Regions from separate parts of the Ensifer sp. 4252 genome, predicted to be linked through region 1. Evidence: predicted binding sites of a transcription regulator. Region 1 holds the regulator's gene; the other holds the start of a gene.
What was found. The regulator HrcA, encoded in region 1, represses chaperone genes, less so after heat shock. The targets are predictions, from matches to a motif close to GTTAGCACTCNCNNNNNGNGAGTGCTAAC.

Region 1 (7,920 bases):
CGGCGGGCGTGCAGCGCAGGCGCGAGTTGCCGAGCCGCTCGATAAAGCCGTGGTCGATCAGGAACTGTTCGCGGTCTGGATCGGGATCGCGGCCGGAGAGCGTCTGCCAGCGGGCGAGATCGACGCCTTCCTTCAGCCGCAGGCCCATCAGCAGCAATTCGTCCGACTGGGCCTCCAGATCGAGCACTTCGCGCTCGACCATGCCGTGGCCGTAGGTTTCTACCAGCCGCAGCCATTCCTCCGGCTTGCGTTCGGTGGCCGTTGCCACCTTGGCGCCGCCGACGCTGAGGCGGCCATGGGCACCCGGGCCGATGCCGGCATAGTCACCATAGCGCCAGTAGGTGAGGTTGTGCCGGCTTTCGGCACCTGGGCGGGCATGATTGGAAACCTCGTAGGCGGGCATGCCGATCGACGCCGTGATGTCCTGGGTCGCCTCGTAGAGGACTGCCGATTGTTCACCGTCCGGAACGATCAGCTTGCCAGCCTTGTGCAGGCCGAAGAAGGGCGTACCTTCCTCGATCGTCAGCTGGTAGAGCGACAGGTGGTCGACGGCATAGGAGACGGCCTCCTTGAGCTCGCGCTCCCATTCCTCGACGGTCTGGTTCGGCCGGGCATAGATCAGATCGAAGGACATGCGCGGAAAGATGTCGCGCGCCAGCCGGATCGCCTTCAGCGCGTCCTCGACATTGTGCAGTCGGCCGAGAAATTTGAGGTCGCGATCGTTCAGCGCCTGCACGCCGAGCGAGACGCGGTTGACGCCGGCGGCGCGGTAGCCGTGGAAACGCGTCGCCTCGACGCTCGAAGGGTTGGCCTCCATGGTGATCTCGATGCCATCGGGCACATGCCATTCGCGGGCGATGCCCGAGAGGATCGCGTCGACGGTTGCCGGATCCATCAGCGACGGCGTGCCGCCGCCCATGAAGATGCTGGTGACCGTGCGCGGGCCGGAAAGCTCGCGCGCGTCTGCCATTTCCTTGAGGAAGGCGGCGACGAAGCGCGGCTGGTCGACCGGCTGGTGGCGCACATGGCTGTTGAAGTCGCAGTAGGGGCATTTGGCCGCGCAGAACGGCCAGTGCACATAGATCCCGAAACCGGGATCCATGCCGTCACCGATCGCCGATAGCGTGGCCGTCTGCATTGTTGCGTCTCTCATGCGGTCGATCTTGATGACGTTGGGCCGATCGATCCAAGGTCATGACCGGTTCTAACAAATTGGAGCGGGGACGGTGCGGAAAAGCGCATGCACATTTCCGCGTCACGCTCCAAGGCAGGTTTCCGCGAAGATCTTGAAGGCGCGGGCACGGTGCGACAGGGCTTGGTCGTCGCCCGGCTTCCACCCGTGTTTCTCGTCTGCACTCATTTCGCCGAATGTGGTGTCGTAACCCTTCGGCTGAAAGACCGGATCATAACCAAAACCTTGGTCGCCGCGCGGCGGCCACACGACATGACCCTCGACCTCGCCGCGGAAAAGCTCGACATGGCCGTCCGGCCAAGCGAGGCAGAGCACGGAGACGAAACGGGCGGTGCGCTTTTCAGGCGCGCTTGCGCCCTTGTCCTTGAGCGCGTCCTCGACCTTCTGCATCGCCATGGCGAAATCGCGGCTGCCGTCTTCGCGCTCGGCCCAGTTGGCGGTGTAGACGCCAGGCGCACCGTCAAGCGCGTCGATCGCCAGGCCGGAATCGTCAGAGAGCGCCGGCAGGCCCGAGGCCCTGGCCGAGGCAAGCGCCTTGATCGTCGCGTTCTCTTCGAAGGTGGTGCCGGTTTCATCCGGCTCGACGAAGTTGAGGTCGGCTGCCGACTTCGCCTCGAAGCCGAGCGGGCCGATCAGGTCGCGGATCTCGCGGATCTTGCCGGCATTGTGGCTGGCGACGATGAGCGTCTTGTTGTCCAGTTTGCGCATGGTGTCTCGTCTAGTGAGCGGCGGACCGCCGGTGTTGGTTATTCAAGGTCCCAGAGGGCGGCTTCAGCACATTCCAGGCTGTTTCCGGCCGGGTCGCGGAAATAGAAGGAGCGGACACCGTTCGTCCAGCGTATTTCCGCTTCGATCGCGATGCCGGCGGCCTCGAGCTTGGCCTTCCAGGCATCGAGCGTGTCGCTCGCAAGGCGGAAACACATATGGCCGCCGCTATCCGTGCCGTGTGGCGGCACCGGGTACCGTGCGTCCGGCGGTGACGGTTTGATCGTCTCGGCCGGATTGAAGATCAACAGAACGCTCTGGCCGCACCGAAAGAAGACGTGCCGGTTACCGACACGTCCGATCCGTTCAAGGCCGAGAACGCCTCCGTAGAAGGCCTCGGCTGCGTCGAGATCGTCCACGTAAAGTGCAGTCTCGAGAATGCCTTCCAGCGCCGGGGCCATCGTTTCCGTCCTTCTCGTCAGCCGGCGATCGCCTGCTTCTGCAGCCCGACGAGCTCGGCAATGCCGGTTTTTGCAAGTCCGAGCAGGCTTGCGAATTCCTCTTCGCTGAAGGGCTTGCCTTCGGCCGTGCCCTGGATCTCGACGATGCCGCCGGTTCCGGTCATGACGAAATTCGCATCGGTCTCGGCGGCGGAATCCTCGAGATAGTCGAGGTCGATGATCGACTGGTTGGCGAAGATACCACAGGAAATGGCGGCGACATGGTCCTTCAGGACCTTCTCGACCTTCACCATGTTGCGGGCTTCCATCCATTTCAGGCAGTCGTGCAGCGCCACCCAGGCGCCGGTGATCGAGGCTGTGCGCGTGCCGCCATCAGCCTGGATGACGTCGCAGTCGATTGAGATCTGGCGTTCGCCGAGTGCGGGCAGGTCGACGACGGCGCGCAGCGACCGGCCTATCAGGCGCTGGATCTCCTGCGTGCGGCCGCTCTGCTTGCCGCTCGAGGCTTCGCGGCGCATGCGCTCGCCGGTGGCGCGCGGCAGCATGCCATACTCGGCCGTCACCCAACCCTTGCCGCCGTTGCGCAGCCAGGCCGGAACCTTTTCCTCAAGGCTGGCGGTGCACAGCACGTGCGTATCGCCGAACCGCACCAGACAGGAGCCCTCTGCGTGCTTGGAGAAATTGCGCTCGAACGAAACCTTGCGCATTTGGTCGATTTTTCTGCCGGATGGCCGCATCATCAAACTCCTATCGTATCTGGTGAGCCTTCTAGAGCATGGCGCAGCCAAAGGGAACCGGTGGATAGCCGGGGATCAGGGCGATTTTTCCCTTTTGCTATCGTGCGCCGGGATCACTATATTTCCGGCGGCAGGATTGGCCTGCGAACTTGGAGCGACATGGTACTGCGCAATCCCGGAGTGACCGATATCGCGGCGGCGCTTGACGAGCGTTCCGGTGAGATTTTCCGTCGCATCGTCGAAACCTATCTGGATAGCGGCGAGCCCCTTGGTTCGCGCAACCTCTCGCGGTTGCTGCCGATGTCGTTGTCGCCGGCCTCCGTGCGCAATGTGATGAGCGACCTCGAAGATCTGGGGCTGATCTATTCGCCACATATCAGTGCCGGCCGCCTGCCGACGCAGACGGGCCTGCGCTTCTTCGTCGATGCCTTCATGCAGGTCGGCAACCTCTCTCCCGAGGATCGTGCCTCGATCGATCGGCACGTGCGGCGCAGCGATCATGCCCAGCCGGTCGATACGCTGCTGGCAGAGGCGAGCCAGATGCTGTCGGGCATGTCACGCGGCGCCGGCCTCGTCATCACGGCCAAGAACGATCCCGTGCTCAAGCATGTCGAGTTCATCCGGCTGGCGCCCGCCAAGGCGCTCGCCGTGCTGGTCGGTGAGCATGATCAGGTCGAAAACCGCATCATCGAGCTTCCCGCCGGCGTGACGAGCTCGCAACTGACGGAAGCGGCGAATTTCCTGAACGCCCATCTCGCCGGCCAGACGATCGGCGAGGTGCGCTCGCAGCTTGAGACGGTCAAGCAGACCGTTCGAGGTGAACTCGATGCCCTGTCCCAGGATCTGGTCGAGCGCGGGCTGGCGATCTGGTCCGGCAATGAGGGCGATGAAAAGCCGGCGCGGCTGATCGTTCGCGGCCGTGCAAACCTGCTCGAGGGTCTAGAGGGAACCGAGGATATCGACCGCCTGCGCATGCTCTTCGACGACCTGGAAAAGAAGGACAGCCTGATCGAGCTGCTCGATCTCGCAGAGAGCGGCCCCGGTGTCCGGATCTTCATCGGTTCGGAGAACAAGTTGTTTTCATTGTCCGGTTCGTCACTGATCGTTGCGCCCTATCGCGACAGTGAAGATCGGATCGTCGGCGCCGTCGGTGTCATCGGTCCGACGCGGCTCAACTATTCGCGCATCGTGCCGATGGTCGATTACACCGCGCAGTTGATGTCGCGGCTTTCGCGTTGATCCGGCGCTTTTGGCCACAGGCTGCATTGAACCCTTGATTTTTCGGCCCTAAACCTCGATATCGGCATCAAATCCAGTCACTGGGCATTTTTACGCCATGCGGCCATCGTTGCGCGCGGGCGCCGGGATGCGAAAGACAAGACAGACGATACACCGGAGAACGTCATGACCGACGAAACAAACAAGCACGGACACGAAGCTGCCGCGACCGACGAGGCAGACAACGCGACGCCCGAGGCTGTGGAAGCGGCGCCGGTTGCCGAGCCCGATCCGCTGGAGCTTGCAAGGGCTGAGAACAACGACCTGCGCGACAAGTATCTGAGGCTCGCCGCCGAGATGGACAACCTTCGCCGCCGCACCGAGCGCGACGTCAAGGATGCCAAGTCCTATTCGGTTGCAGGTTTTGCCCGCGACATGCTGGCCGTCTCCGACAATCTTCGCCGTGCGCTCGATGCCATCCCGGCCGAAGCGAAGGAAGCCGGCGAAGCGGGTCTCACTGCCTTGATCGAAGGCGTCGAGATGACCGAGCGCGCCATGCTGTCGGCGCTGGAGCGTCATGGCGTGAAGAAGCTGGAACCGGAAGGCCAGAAGTTCGACCCGAACTTCCACCAGGCCATGTTCGAAATCCCGAATGCCGACGTGCCGAACAACACGGTGCTGCAGGTCGTTCAGGCCGGCTACACCATCGGCGACCGCGTCCTGCGCCCGGCCATGGTCGGCGTGTCCAAGGGCGGCCCGAAGGCGGTCGCTGCGGAAGGCGATAGCCCGGCGGCCTGAGTTGCGGTCTGATCCATTAAAACGCCGCGCGTCCACCGGGATGCGCGGCGTTTTTGTTTTGTAGCAGCCCCACCTGCGGCAGCTGGTCTCAGCCGAACAACTGCCGCAGGTGATCGTTGAGGAAGCGTCCCTCCGGATCGACCTTTGCCCGCAACGCCCGGAAGTCGCCGGACCGTGGATAGAGCGCGGTCACGTCCTCGGCGCCGAGAAAATGCAGCTTGCCCCAATGCGGCCGCGAGCCGTACTGGCGCAGGATCGTGTCGACATCCCGAAGATACTCCCAATAGTCCGTGCCCGGTTCGCCCGAGACCGAAAGCGTGATCGAATCCTGTTCGTAGAAGGGGCTGATCCAGCCGGTGTCGCCGGCCGTGAAGCGATACTCGATCGGGTAGATGCAGGTTGGATGCTTTTCCAGCATCAGCTTGCGCACCGCCTTGACCGCATCCTTGCCGTGGGCGACGGGCACTGCATATTCGAGTTCGTGGAAGTTCGGCACATATTCGATCGGATAGATTTCGGAGGAATAGGCGATCTTCTCGAACCCCTGTTCCATCGGCGGCCGGTCGGTGATGTCGATCACCTTCATTTCGCAGACATCGGAAGTCTGGTCCGTCGTCGAAACGGACGCGGTATCCGGCAGGCAGTAGCAGTGCCGGCTTTCGGGAACCGGGCACCAGAAGAAGCCGAAGTGGCGGTGCTTGGCGGCGAATTCGTCGTGCTGCTCGATCATCTCGTCGAAGGTGCAGCGCCAGAGCTTTTCGTGCAGGTTGTAGCTGTCCATCGCCTGCAGCGTGATCTCGGAGATGACGCCGAGCATGCCGATCGAGACGCGGGCTGCCTCTAGCAAGTCTGGGGTCGTTTCGTCGACGACGAGAATACTGCCGTCAGGTTCCACGAGCCGCATGCCGACGATCTGCGAAGCCATGTTGCCAAGTGCAGCCCCCGTGCCGTGCGTGCCGGTGGTCAGCGCCCCTGCCAGCGCCTGGCTGTCAATGTCGCCCTGGTTGATCAGGGAGAGGCCACTCGACTTCAGCACCTTGCCAAGCTGGTTGATCGTCGTGCCGGCCTTCACTGCGACACGTTTGCGCGCCTGGTCGATGTTGACGACGCCCTGCATGCTCGACAGCGTCAGATGCAGCCCGCTGGTCAGCGCCACCGGCGTGAAGGAATGGCCGGAGCCGGCGCAGCGCACATTGAGCCCTTGCGACGTCGCCTCGCGGACCATCTCGGCGAGCGCGGCCTCGCTCTCGGGCGCGCCGCGCTGGCGCACGATGCATGATTGGTTTCCGACCCAGTTGCGCCAGTGGCCACCTGCCTGAAGCATGTCTTTCCCCTCTCTCAGACCGCCGTGAAGCAATTGTCGACGAACAGGTGCGTGCCGTTGACGAAGCTCGCCTCGTCGCTGGCGAGAAACAGCGCGGCGTTCGCCACCTCTCTCGGGTCGCACATCCGCCCTTGCTGGGCGGCGATCGCCGCTTCCGATACGTCGACGCCGCATTTGCTGAGGCCGACCAGTTCGCGCTTGCCGTGATCGGTGGCGATGAAGCCGGGGCAGACGGCGTTGCAGCGGATGCCGCGGTCGCGGAATTCGACGGCGATGGCGCGGGCGAACATGTGGCACGCCCCTTTGGTGGTGTCGTAGAGCACTTCCATCGGCGTCGCCGCGACGGCAGAGATTGATGAGGTGCAGACGATGCTGCCGCCGCCGGCGGCCAGCATGCCCGGAAGCACCGCCTTGGTCATCAGGAACATGCTGCGCACGTTGACCGCCATCAGCCGGTCCCACTCGTCCTCTTCCGTTTCGAGGAAGGGCCCGACAGCCAGGATGCCCGCGTGGTTGAAGAGGACGGTGATCGCGCCGAAGGCTGCCTCGACCGCCTTGACGGCAGCACTTACCTCCGCAGAAATCGAGACATCGGCCGGCGCAAAGATCGCCTCGCCGCCGTTTGCACGGATGGCGGCGGCGACCTCTTCGCCCTTGCTGCGCGGCAGGTCGACGATGCCGACCTTCGCGCCTTCGCGGGCAAAGAGTTCGGATGCGGCAAGCCCGCAGCCGCCGGCGCCACCGCTGATCAAAGCCACTTTTCCGGAAAGCCTGCCTGCCATCGCATCCCCCTGCGCTGGAGCGCCACGCCTAGATACGCGCGACGATCTTGTTCCCTCATGGGGTGAATTATTGTTGACGAAGCGGGGGCTGTCGATATCCCATGCGGGATACGGAGAAGGGGAGGGTTCGACGCGGATGCTGGCTCGGGAATCGGCCGATATTTCGGCCATGATCGGATTGATAGGAACACAGGATTTCGGCGCCGCCCTCGACCGAATGCTGCGCTCGATCGCAAGCTTCGACCTTTCGGTTGCCTTCGCCTATCCCTATGACAACAGGCCGATCGTGCTGCATGACGGCTACACCGCCAAGGTGTCCGCCAGCGCGCTTTCCGCCTATCTCGGTGGCGCCTATCTGCTCGACCCGTTCTATGTCGCCTGCAGCGTCGGTCAGCCGCCAGGGCTCTGGCGCATGCGCGAACTGGCGCCTGACCAGTTCTTCCATTCGGATTTTTCAAGCTCGGCCGAGGTGCATCCCTGCATCTCGATGGAATGCGGGGTCCTAGTCGAAGAGATCGGTTTCGTCATTCCGCTCGATGACGGTGTGCAGGCCACCTATTCGCTCATGCGCGGCCGCGGCGGCACGCCGTTCAGTGACGAGGAACTGGGGCGCCTGAGGGTCTACGAGCCGATCGTGCGAGAAGCCGTGCGTTCGAACTGGCGCCAGCAGAGCCACACCGTGGCGACGCCGTCTCGCGATGAC
Region 2 (7,920 bases), 440 kb from region 1:
TTGCGATCGGCGGGGTCGTAGCAGCGCACGAAGTTGAGCAGACCGCATTCGCTCTCGTTGAGGCCGTGGATCGCGGAAGCCTTCTCGCCCAATCGGAACAAGCCCGTAGACAGATCGCCGGACCAGCCCTCGGACGCGCAGAACTGTTCCAGGAATTCCTGATGCGGGAGACCGGAATGCATCTGTCCCGGGACACCGAGGGGAACTGTATTTGTTCTCGTGATCTTAAACACGGTCTACCCCAGCACGGCCCCTGGCGAAGGTCGTCTTCCGACCAGGCAGGCCCATCCCCAATATACAACCCTCGCCAGCCATCGACCCATAGGAGGAAGAACACGCACGATAAGTCGTTTGCGTCTTTCTGTACGGGAAGGTCACCAAACTGTGACGTAGCTCGCCAAGCGAAACGATTTCGCAGGAAAGGCCGGCTTAATTTGCGATTAAATACTTATATGCTTTGCGTGATGTTCTCAAAGAGAGCTTGGACACACAGTTAATATGAAGAGTTTGAGCGATTTTTCGCTCGCTTTAGGCCCACCATCCAGTCTCTCGTGAATCTCTGTCCACTTGGGGCGGTGTTATAGTTCGTTTTTTTTCGACTTCAACGCTTTTTTAGTGCCGTTGCAGTTGCCGGGTAATTTTTCCTGCGGACAGCTTTGACGTGCACGTTAGATGCGACCGCAGGATTGCCGCAAAAACAAGAAAGGGCGACCCGAGGGTCGCCCTTTCCGATCCGAATGGATCACCGTGGATCTGCTTGAACAGGTCCGCGATAAGGCTAGCGCCCTATCACATCATGTCCATGCCGCCCGTTCAGCGCGCTTGACGCGCTGAACCGCTCTTAGTGCATGGGCGAAGCTTTATGGACAATGCTGCGATTGGGCTAGCGCCCTATCACATCATGTCCATGCCGCCCATGCCGCCCATGCCGCCCGGCATTGCCGGAGCGTCCTTCTTCGGCAGCTCGGCGATCATGGCTTCCGTCGTGACGAGGAGGCCAGCAACCGAAGCTGCGTCCTGAAGGGCGGTGCGAACGACCTTGACCGGGTCGATGATGCCCATGGCAATCATGTCGCCGTATTCGCCGGTCTGAGCGTTGTAGCCGAAGTTGTCCTGGTCCTTGTCGAGGATCTTGCCGACAACGATGGAGGCTTCGTCACCAGCGTTCTCAGCGATCTGGCGGGCCGGAGCCTGCAGAGCGCGACGAACGATGTTGATGCCGGCTTCCTGGTCGTCGTTAACACCCTTGACGGTGATCTTGACGGAAGAACGCAGCAGGGCAACGCCGCCGCCCGGTACGATACCTTCCTGAACAGCAGCGCGCGTCGCGTTGAGCGCGTCGTCGATGCGGTCCTTCTTTTCCTTCACTTCAACTTCCGTCGAGCCGCCAACGCGGATCACGGCAACGCCGCCAGCGAGCTTGGCAAGACGTTCCTGCAGCTTCTCGCGGTCGTAGTCAGAAGTGGTTTCTTCGATCTGAGCCTTGATCTGGGAAACGCGGCCTTCGATGTCGCTCTTCTGGCCGGCACCGTCGACGATCGTGGTGTTTTCCTTGGAGATCGAAACCTTCTTCGCACGGCCGAGCATGTCGAGCGTGACGTTTTCGAGCTTGATGCCGAGGTCTTCGGAGATCACGGTACCACCGGTCAGGATGGCGATGTCTTCGAGCATGGCCTTGCGGCGATCGCCGAAGCCCGGAGCCTTGACGGCAGCGATCTTCAGGCCGCCACGCAGCTTGTTGACGACGAGGGTCGCAAGAGCTTCGCCTTCGACGTCTTCAGCGATGATGAGGAGCGGCTTGCCGGTCTGAACGACAGCTTCGAGAACCGGGAGCATGGCCTGGAGGTTCGAGAGCTTCTTCTCGTGGAGGAGAACGAAGACGTCGTCGAGGTCAGCGACCATCTTTTCCGGGTTGGTGACGAAGTAGGGGCTGAGGTAGCCACGGTCGAACTGCATGCCTTCGACGACTTCGAGTTCGGTTTCGGCGGTCTTGGCTTCTTCAACCGTGATGACGCCTTCGTTGCCGACCTTCTGCATCGCTTCTGCGATGTCGAGGCCGATCTGACGCTCGCCGTTGGCCGAGATCGTGCCGACCTGTGCGACTTCTTCCGAAGTGTTGATCTTCTTGGCCTTGGCCTGGAGATCCTTGACGACTTCGGTGACGGCGAGGTCGATACCGCGCTTCAGGTCCATCGGGTTCATGCCGGCAGCAACAGCCTTGGCGCCTTCGCGAACGATCGCCTGGGCCAGAACGGTTGCAGTCGTGGTGCCGTCGCCGGCGATGTCGTTGGTCTTCGAAGCAACTTCGCGGACCATCTGGGCGCCCATATTTTCGAACTTGTCTTCGAGTTCGATTTCCTTGGCGACCGATACGCCGTCCTTGGTGATGCGCGGAGCGCCGAAGGACTTGTCGATGATGACGTTACGACCCTTCGGGCCGAGCGTGACCTTTACGGCGTCAGCGAGGATATCGACGCCACGCAGCATCTTTTCGCGCGCGGTGCGGCCGAACTTGATTTCTTTTGCAGCCATTTGAGAAAACTCCCGGGCTCATTGCCCATTGGTTGTCATGGAAAGGTGGGGGCGACGGCTGATCAGCCGATGATGCCCATGATGTCGGCTTCCTTCATGATGAGAAGGTCTTCGCCGTTGATCTTGACTTCGGTGCCCGACCACTTGCCGAACAGAACGCGGTCGCCAGCCTTGACGTCGAGAGCGACAACCTTGCCGCTTTCGTCACGGGCGCCCGAGCCAACAGCGACGATTTCGCCTTCCTGCGGCTTTTCCTTAGCGGTGTCCGGAATGATGATGCCGCCCTTGGTCTTTTCCTCAGACTCGACGCGGCGGACGACAACACGGTCGTGCAGCGGGCGGAAATTGGTGCTTGCCATTAGTCTAATCCCTCGATCAAATGACACTACGGATCGCTCGTCGACCCGATGGATGGGTGTTAGCACTCCCTTTTGTCGAGTGCTAGCGAGGCCGAGATAAGGCTGGGTCCGGGACGAGTCAAGGATTGGCCGTTCAAAAAATTTCAGGCGACATGGTTATTTGCGGCTGATGACAGGCAACGAACGGCGGCCGGGTCGGGACGTTCGACTGCCTATTGCATGAAGCGGTCGGAATTTGGGCAAATCCGATCTCGAAGGTTTTGCCTGGTCTGGTGGCCCGATCCGGTTGGCATCGCGGGCCTTGGGGCCTGTGGCCCACCGACTGCGACGTGGTTCGCCTCCGATGTCCGATCCTTGTGTGCCTCGGCCTCGGTGCTAGCGTGGTCGAACGTCGAATCCTTGGGAATGGCGGCGTTTTTCGTGGGCCGAGGCTTGTATTCTCGGGCCTTCCTTGCCATGCAAGCCGGAAACCGAGTTTGCAGGAAGCCCGCATGGCCGCAAGGATCAACAGTTTTCGGGAAATCTCAGGGCGTTATGACGTCGTGCTCTGTGACGTCTGGGGGGTTCTCCACAACGGCGTTCAGGCGTTTGCGTCGGCCTGCGAGGCCCTGGCGGAAGCGCGTGCCGCAGGCCTGACGGTTGTCCTCATCACCAATTCGCCCCGGCCGAGCCCGAGCGTCAAGGTACAGATCCGTGGGCTTGGCGTTCCCGATGAAGCCTATGATCGCATCGTCACGTCGGGCGATGTGACCCGCACTTTGATCGCTGCAGCCGACAAGAAGATCTTCTTCATCGGCGCCGAACGCGATCTGCCGTTGCTCGAAGGGCTCGGCACCGAGATCGTTTCGTCGGAAGATGCAGAGACCGTCGTCTGCGCCGGCTTCTATGACGATGAAACCGAAACGCCGGAGCATTACCGCGCGACACTGACCGGTCTTGCCAAGCGCAAGATTCCGTTTATCTGCGCCAACCCGGATCTGGTGGTCGAGCGCGGCCACCGGCTGATCCCCTGCGCCGGCGCCATCGCCAAGCTCTATGAGGAGCTCGGCGGCGAAGCCCGCATCGCCGGAAAACCCTATATCTCGATCTACCGCGCAGCGCTGACGGAAGCCAAGGCCGTTCGCGGTCCACTCGATCTGTCGCGTGTCATCGCTGTCGGCGACGGCATGCCGACCGACGTCAAGGGTGCCCAGGATGCCGGTTTCGATCTGCTCTACATAAGCGCCGGTATTCATGCGCAGGAATACATGAACGAAAGCCGGACCGACGAAGCGAAGCTTACAGCCTTCCTGAAGAAGGAAGGCGCCTCGCCGAAGTGGTGGATGCCCAGGCTCGCGTGACGGGAAGACTGAGATGACGGTTTTTCATCGCAACGAAACCCGCGACCCCCTGCCCGAGCGCCTGCGCGGCGGCGTAGTCGCCATTGGCAATTTCGACGGTGTTCACCGCGGCCACCAATCGGTGCTGGAGCGAGCGCTGGAAGAAGCCGCGGCGCGCGGCGTACCGGCTCTGGTTCTGACCTTCGAGCCGCACCCGCGCACCGTCTTTCGACCGGACACGCCGGTCTTCCGGCTGACGCCCGCGCCACTGAAGGCCCGTATCCTTGAAGGCATGGGGTTTGGTGCGGTCATTGAATACCCGTTCGACCGCACCTTCTCCGAGCTTTCCGCGTCCGATTTCATCCATCGGATCCTTCTGGATTGGCTGCATGCCTCGCATGTGGTCACCGGCTTCGATTTCCATTTCGGCAAGGGGCGCGAAGGCGGTCCTGCCTTCCTGATGGCGGCGGGCGGCGAAAATGGCTTCGGGGTGACGCTTGTCGACGCTTTCCGCGACGAGAACGCCTCGGTGATCTCCTCGAGCTTCATCCGGTCGCTGCTCGGGCAGGGCGACGTTTCTCACGCGGCTGGCCTGCTCGGCTATCGCTACACGGTCGAGGCCGAAGTGATCGACGGCAAGAAGCTCGGACGTACCCTCGGCTATCCCACGGCCAATATGCGTCTGCCGCCGGAGGTCGAACTTAGAGCCGGCATTTATGCTGTGCGCTTCCGCCGGCCTGACGGCTCGCTCTATGATGGTGTAGCCAGCTTCGGCCAGCGCCCGACGGTCGACAGCGACGGCGAGGCGCTGCTTGAAACCTTCGTCTTCGATTTTTCCAGCGATCTCTACGGCGAGGTCTGTTCGGTTTCGTTCTTCGGTCACCTTCGCGACGAACTGAAGTTCGAAGGGCTCGACCCGCTGGTAGCGCAGATCCGAAAGGACGAGGACGAGGCGAGGGCGCTGCTCTCCGGCGTCACACCCTTGAGCGATATCGATCGCCGGATCAACTTCGCCTAAAGAAATCCGTCGCGCTGAAGCGGCGGACCTTTTCAAAAGGCCGAAAACGCCTTAAACAACCGGCCACCATGACCCGGCACCGTCGACTGACCATCGATCAGCGAATTATTGGCCCGGCTTTCCGCGCGCACTAGGCCGCCGGAAGGTCCGGGATTTCGGCGTTTCCGACGCCCCAGTCATTTCTAGAGCGCCGCGCGTCTCTTGGACGCGCCAAGGTCGCTCTGAAACTTTGAAGCTGCGCATGATCCCTTCCGAAAATCGATCCGGATTTCGGGATCAGGCGCCAGATACCACCCTTTCGCATGCGCGACGATCCGCGCGGAAAAGATGATTGCAAAGACCATGACAGAGACCGCTGAGAAGATCGACTATTCCTCCACCCTCTACCTGCCGCAGACGGAGTTTCCGATGCGCGCCGGCCTGCCGCAGAAGGAGCCGGAAACGGTTGCCCGCTGGCAGAAGATGGGTCTCTACAAGAAGCTGCGCGCCTCGGCCGCCGGTCGCGAGAAATTCGTGCTGCATGACGGCCCTCCCTATGCCAACGGCAACATCCATATCGGCCATGCGCTGAACAAGATCCTCAAGGACGTCATCAACCGCTCGTTCCAGATGCGCGGCTTCGACGCCAACTACGTGCCGGGCTGGGATTGCCACGGCCTTCCGATCGAATGGAAGATCGAGGAAAAGTATCGCGAGAAGGGCCAGAACAAGGACGAGGTTCCGGTCAACGAATTCCGCAAGGAATGCCGCGACTTCGCCTCGGGGTGGATCCAGATCCAGGCGGAAGAGTTCAAGCGCCTCGGCATCGAGGGCGACTTCGACAATCCCTACACGACGATGAACTTCCACGCCGAAGCCCGCATCGCCGGCGAACTGATGAAGATCGCCAAGATGGGCCAGCTTTACCGCGGCTCCAAGCCGGTGATGTGGTCGGTCGTCGAGCGCACGGCGCTGGCCGAAGCCGAAGTCGAATACGCCGACGTCGAAAGCGACATGATCTGGGTGAAGTTCCCGGTCACCGACGGCCCGCAGGATCTTGCCGGCACCTTCGTCGTGATCTGGACGACCACGCCCTGGACCATCCCCGGCAACCGCGCCATCGCTTTCTCTTCGCGTTACGCCTATGGCCTTTACGAGGTTGCGACCGCCGAGAACGATTTCGGCCCGCAGCCCGGCGAGAAGCTGATCTTCGCCAAGCGTCTGGCGGAAGAGTCCGCCGCCAAGGCCAAGCTCACCTTCAATTTCGTCCGCGATATCGAGGGCGCTGAGCTGGCAGCGGTCACCTGCGCCCATCCGCTGCATGGCCTCGGTGGCGGCTACGCCTTCAAGGTGCCGCTGCTCGATGGCGACCATGTCACAGACGACGCCGGTACGGGCTTCGTTCATACCGCTCCCGGTCACGGTCGCGAAGACTTTGACGCCTGGATGGACAGCGCCCGCGCGCTCGAAGCCCGCGGCATCTCCTCGGCGATCCCGTTCACCGTCGACGACGCCGGCTACTTCACCGCAGACGCCCATGGCTTTGGCCCGGACGCCGAAGGTGGCGCCGGCCGCGTACTCGACGACAAGGGCAAGAAGGGCGATGCCAATGATCGCGTCATCAAGGCGCTCATCGGCCGACACGCGCTGTTTGCGCGCGGCCGCCTGAAGCACTCCTACCCGCATTCCTGGCGCTCCAAGAAGCCGGTGATCTTCCGCAACACGCCGCAGTGGTTCGTCTACATGGACAAGGGCTTCGGCGACGGCACGACGCTGCGCTCGCGCGCGCTGTCGGCTATCGACGATACCCGCTTCGTGCCCGGCGCCGGCCAGAACCGCCTGCGTGCGATGATCGAGGGACGCCCGGACTGGGTGCTCTCGCGCCAGCGTGCCTGGGGCGTGCCCATCGCGATCTTTGCTGACGAGCAGGGTGAGATCCTCGTCGACGAAGCCGTCAACGCCCGCATTCTCGAAGCCTTCGAGCAGGAAGGCGCCGATGCCTGGTTTGCCGAAGGTGCCAAGGATCGCTTCCTCGGCAATGACCACGACCACGAGACGTGGCACCAGGTCATGGACATTCTCGACGTCTGGTTCGATTCAGGCTCGACGCATACTTTCACGCTTGAGGATCGTCCGGACCTGAAGTGGCCGGCCGACGTCTACCTCGAAGGCTCCGACCAGCATCGTGGCTGGTTCCACTCGTCGCTGCTCGAATCCTGCGCAACGCGTGGTCGCGCGCCCTACAACGCCGTTGTCACTCATGGTTTCACCATGGATGAGAAGGGCGAGAAGATGTCGAAGTCGAAGGGCAACACCGTCACGCCGCAGGAAGTGATGAAGGATGCCGGCGCCGACATCCTGCGCCTCTGGGTGATGACGACGGACTATTGGGAAGATCAGCGCCTCGGCAAGACGATCATCCAGACCAACATCGACGCCTATCGCAAGCTGCGCAACACCGTCCGCTGGATGCTGGGCACGCTGGCGCACGACAAAGGCGAGGAGATCGCCTACGCCGATCTGCCCGAGCTGGAAAAGCTGATGCTGCATCGCCTGGCCGAGCTCGATCAGGTCGTTCGGGAAGGCTATGATGCGTTCGACTTCAAGAGGATCGCCCGCGCGCTGATCGATTTCTCGAACGTCGAACTCTCCGCCTTCTATTTCGACGTGCGTAAGGATGCGCTCTATTGCGACGCACCGTCGAGCCTTCGTC

Region 2: the regulator HrcA is predicted to act here: its motif matches at 2,950-2,978, upstream of groES (co-chaperone GroES).

The regions. Positions count from the first base shown of each region.
Region 1 is NZ_JBNDIU010000001.1:1,337,487-1,345,406, reverse strand. Features, by position in the region: gene hemW (radical SAM family heme chaperone HemW) at 1-1,138, opposite strand, end outside; gene rdgB (RdgB/HAM1 family non-canonical purine NTP pyrophosphatase) at 1,256-1,900, opposite strand; gene ABIE33_RS06500 (VOC family protein) at 1,939-2,358, opposite strand; gene rph (ribonuclease PH) at 2,376-3,095, opposite strand; gene hrcA (heat-inducible transcriptional repressor HrcA) at 3,255-4,334, shown strand; gene grpE (nucleotide exchange factor GrpE) at 4,395-5,111, shown strand; gene ABIE33_RS06480 (D-arabinono-1,4-lactone oxidase) at 5,200-6,435, opposite strand; gene ABIE33_RS06475 (SDR family NAD(P)-dependent oxidoreductase) at 6,450-7,217, opposite strand; gene ABIE33_RS06470 (helix-turn-helix transcriptional regulator) at 7,387-7,920, shown strand, end outside.
Region 2 is NZ_JBNDIU010000001.1:900,955-908,874, reverse strand. Features, by position in the region: gene ABIE33_RS04480 (hypothetical protein) at 1-233, opposite strand, end outside; gene groL (chaperonin GroEL) at 895-2,532, opposite strand; gene groES (co-chaperone GroES) at 2,595-2,891, opposite strand; gene ABIE33_RS04465 (TIGR01459 family HAD-type hydrolase) at 3,383-4,231, shown strand; gene ABIE33_RS04460 (bifunctional riboflavin kinase/FAD synthetase) at 4,245-5,228, shown strand; gene ileS (isoleucine--tRNA ligase) at 5,571-7,920, shown strand, end outside.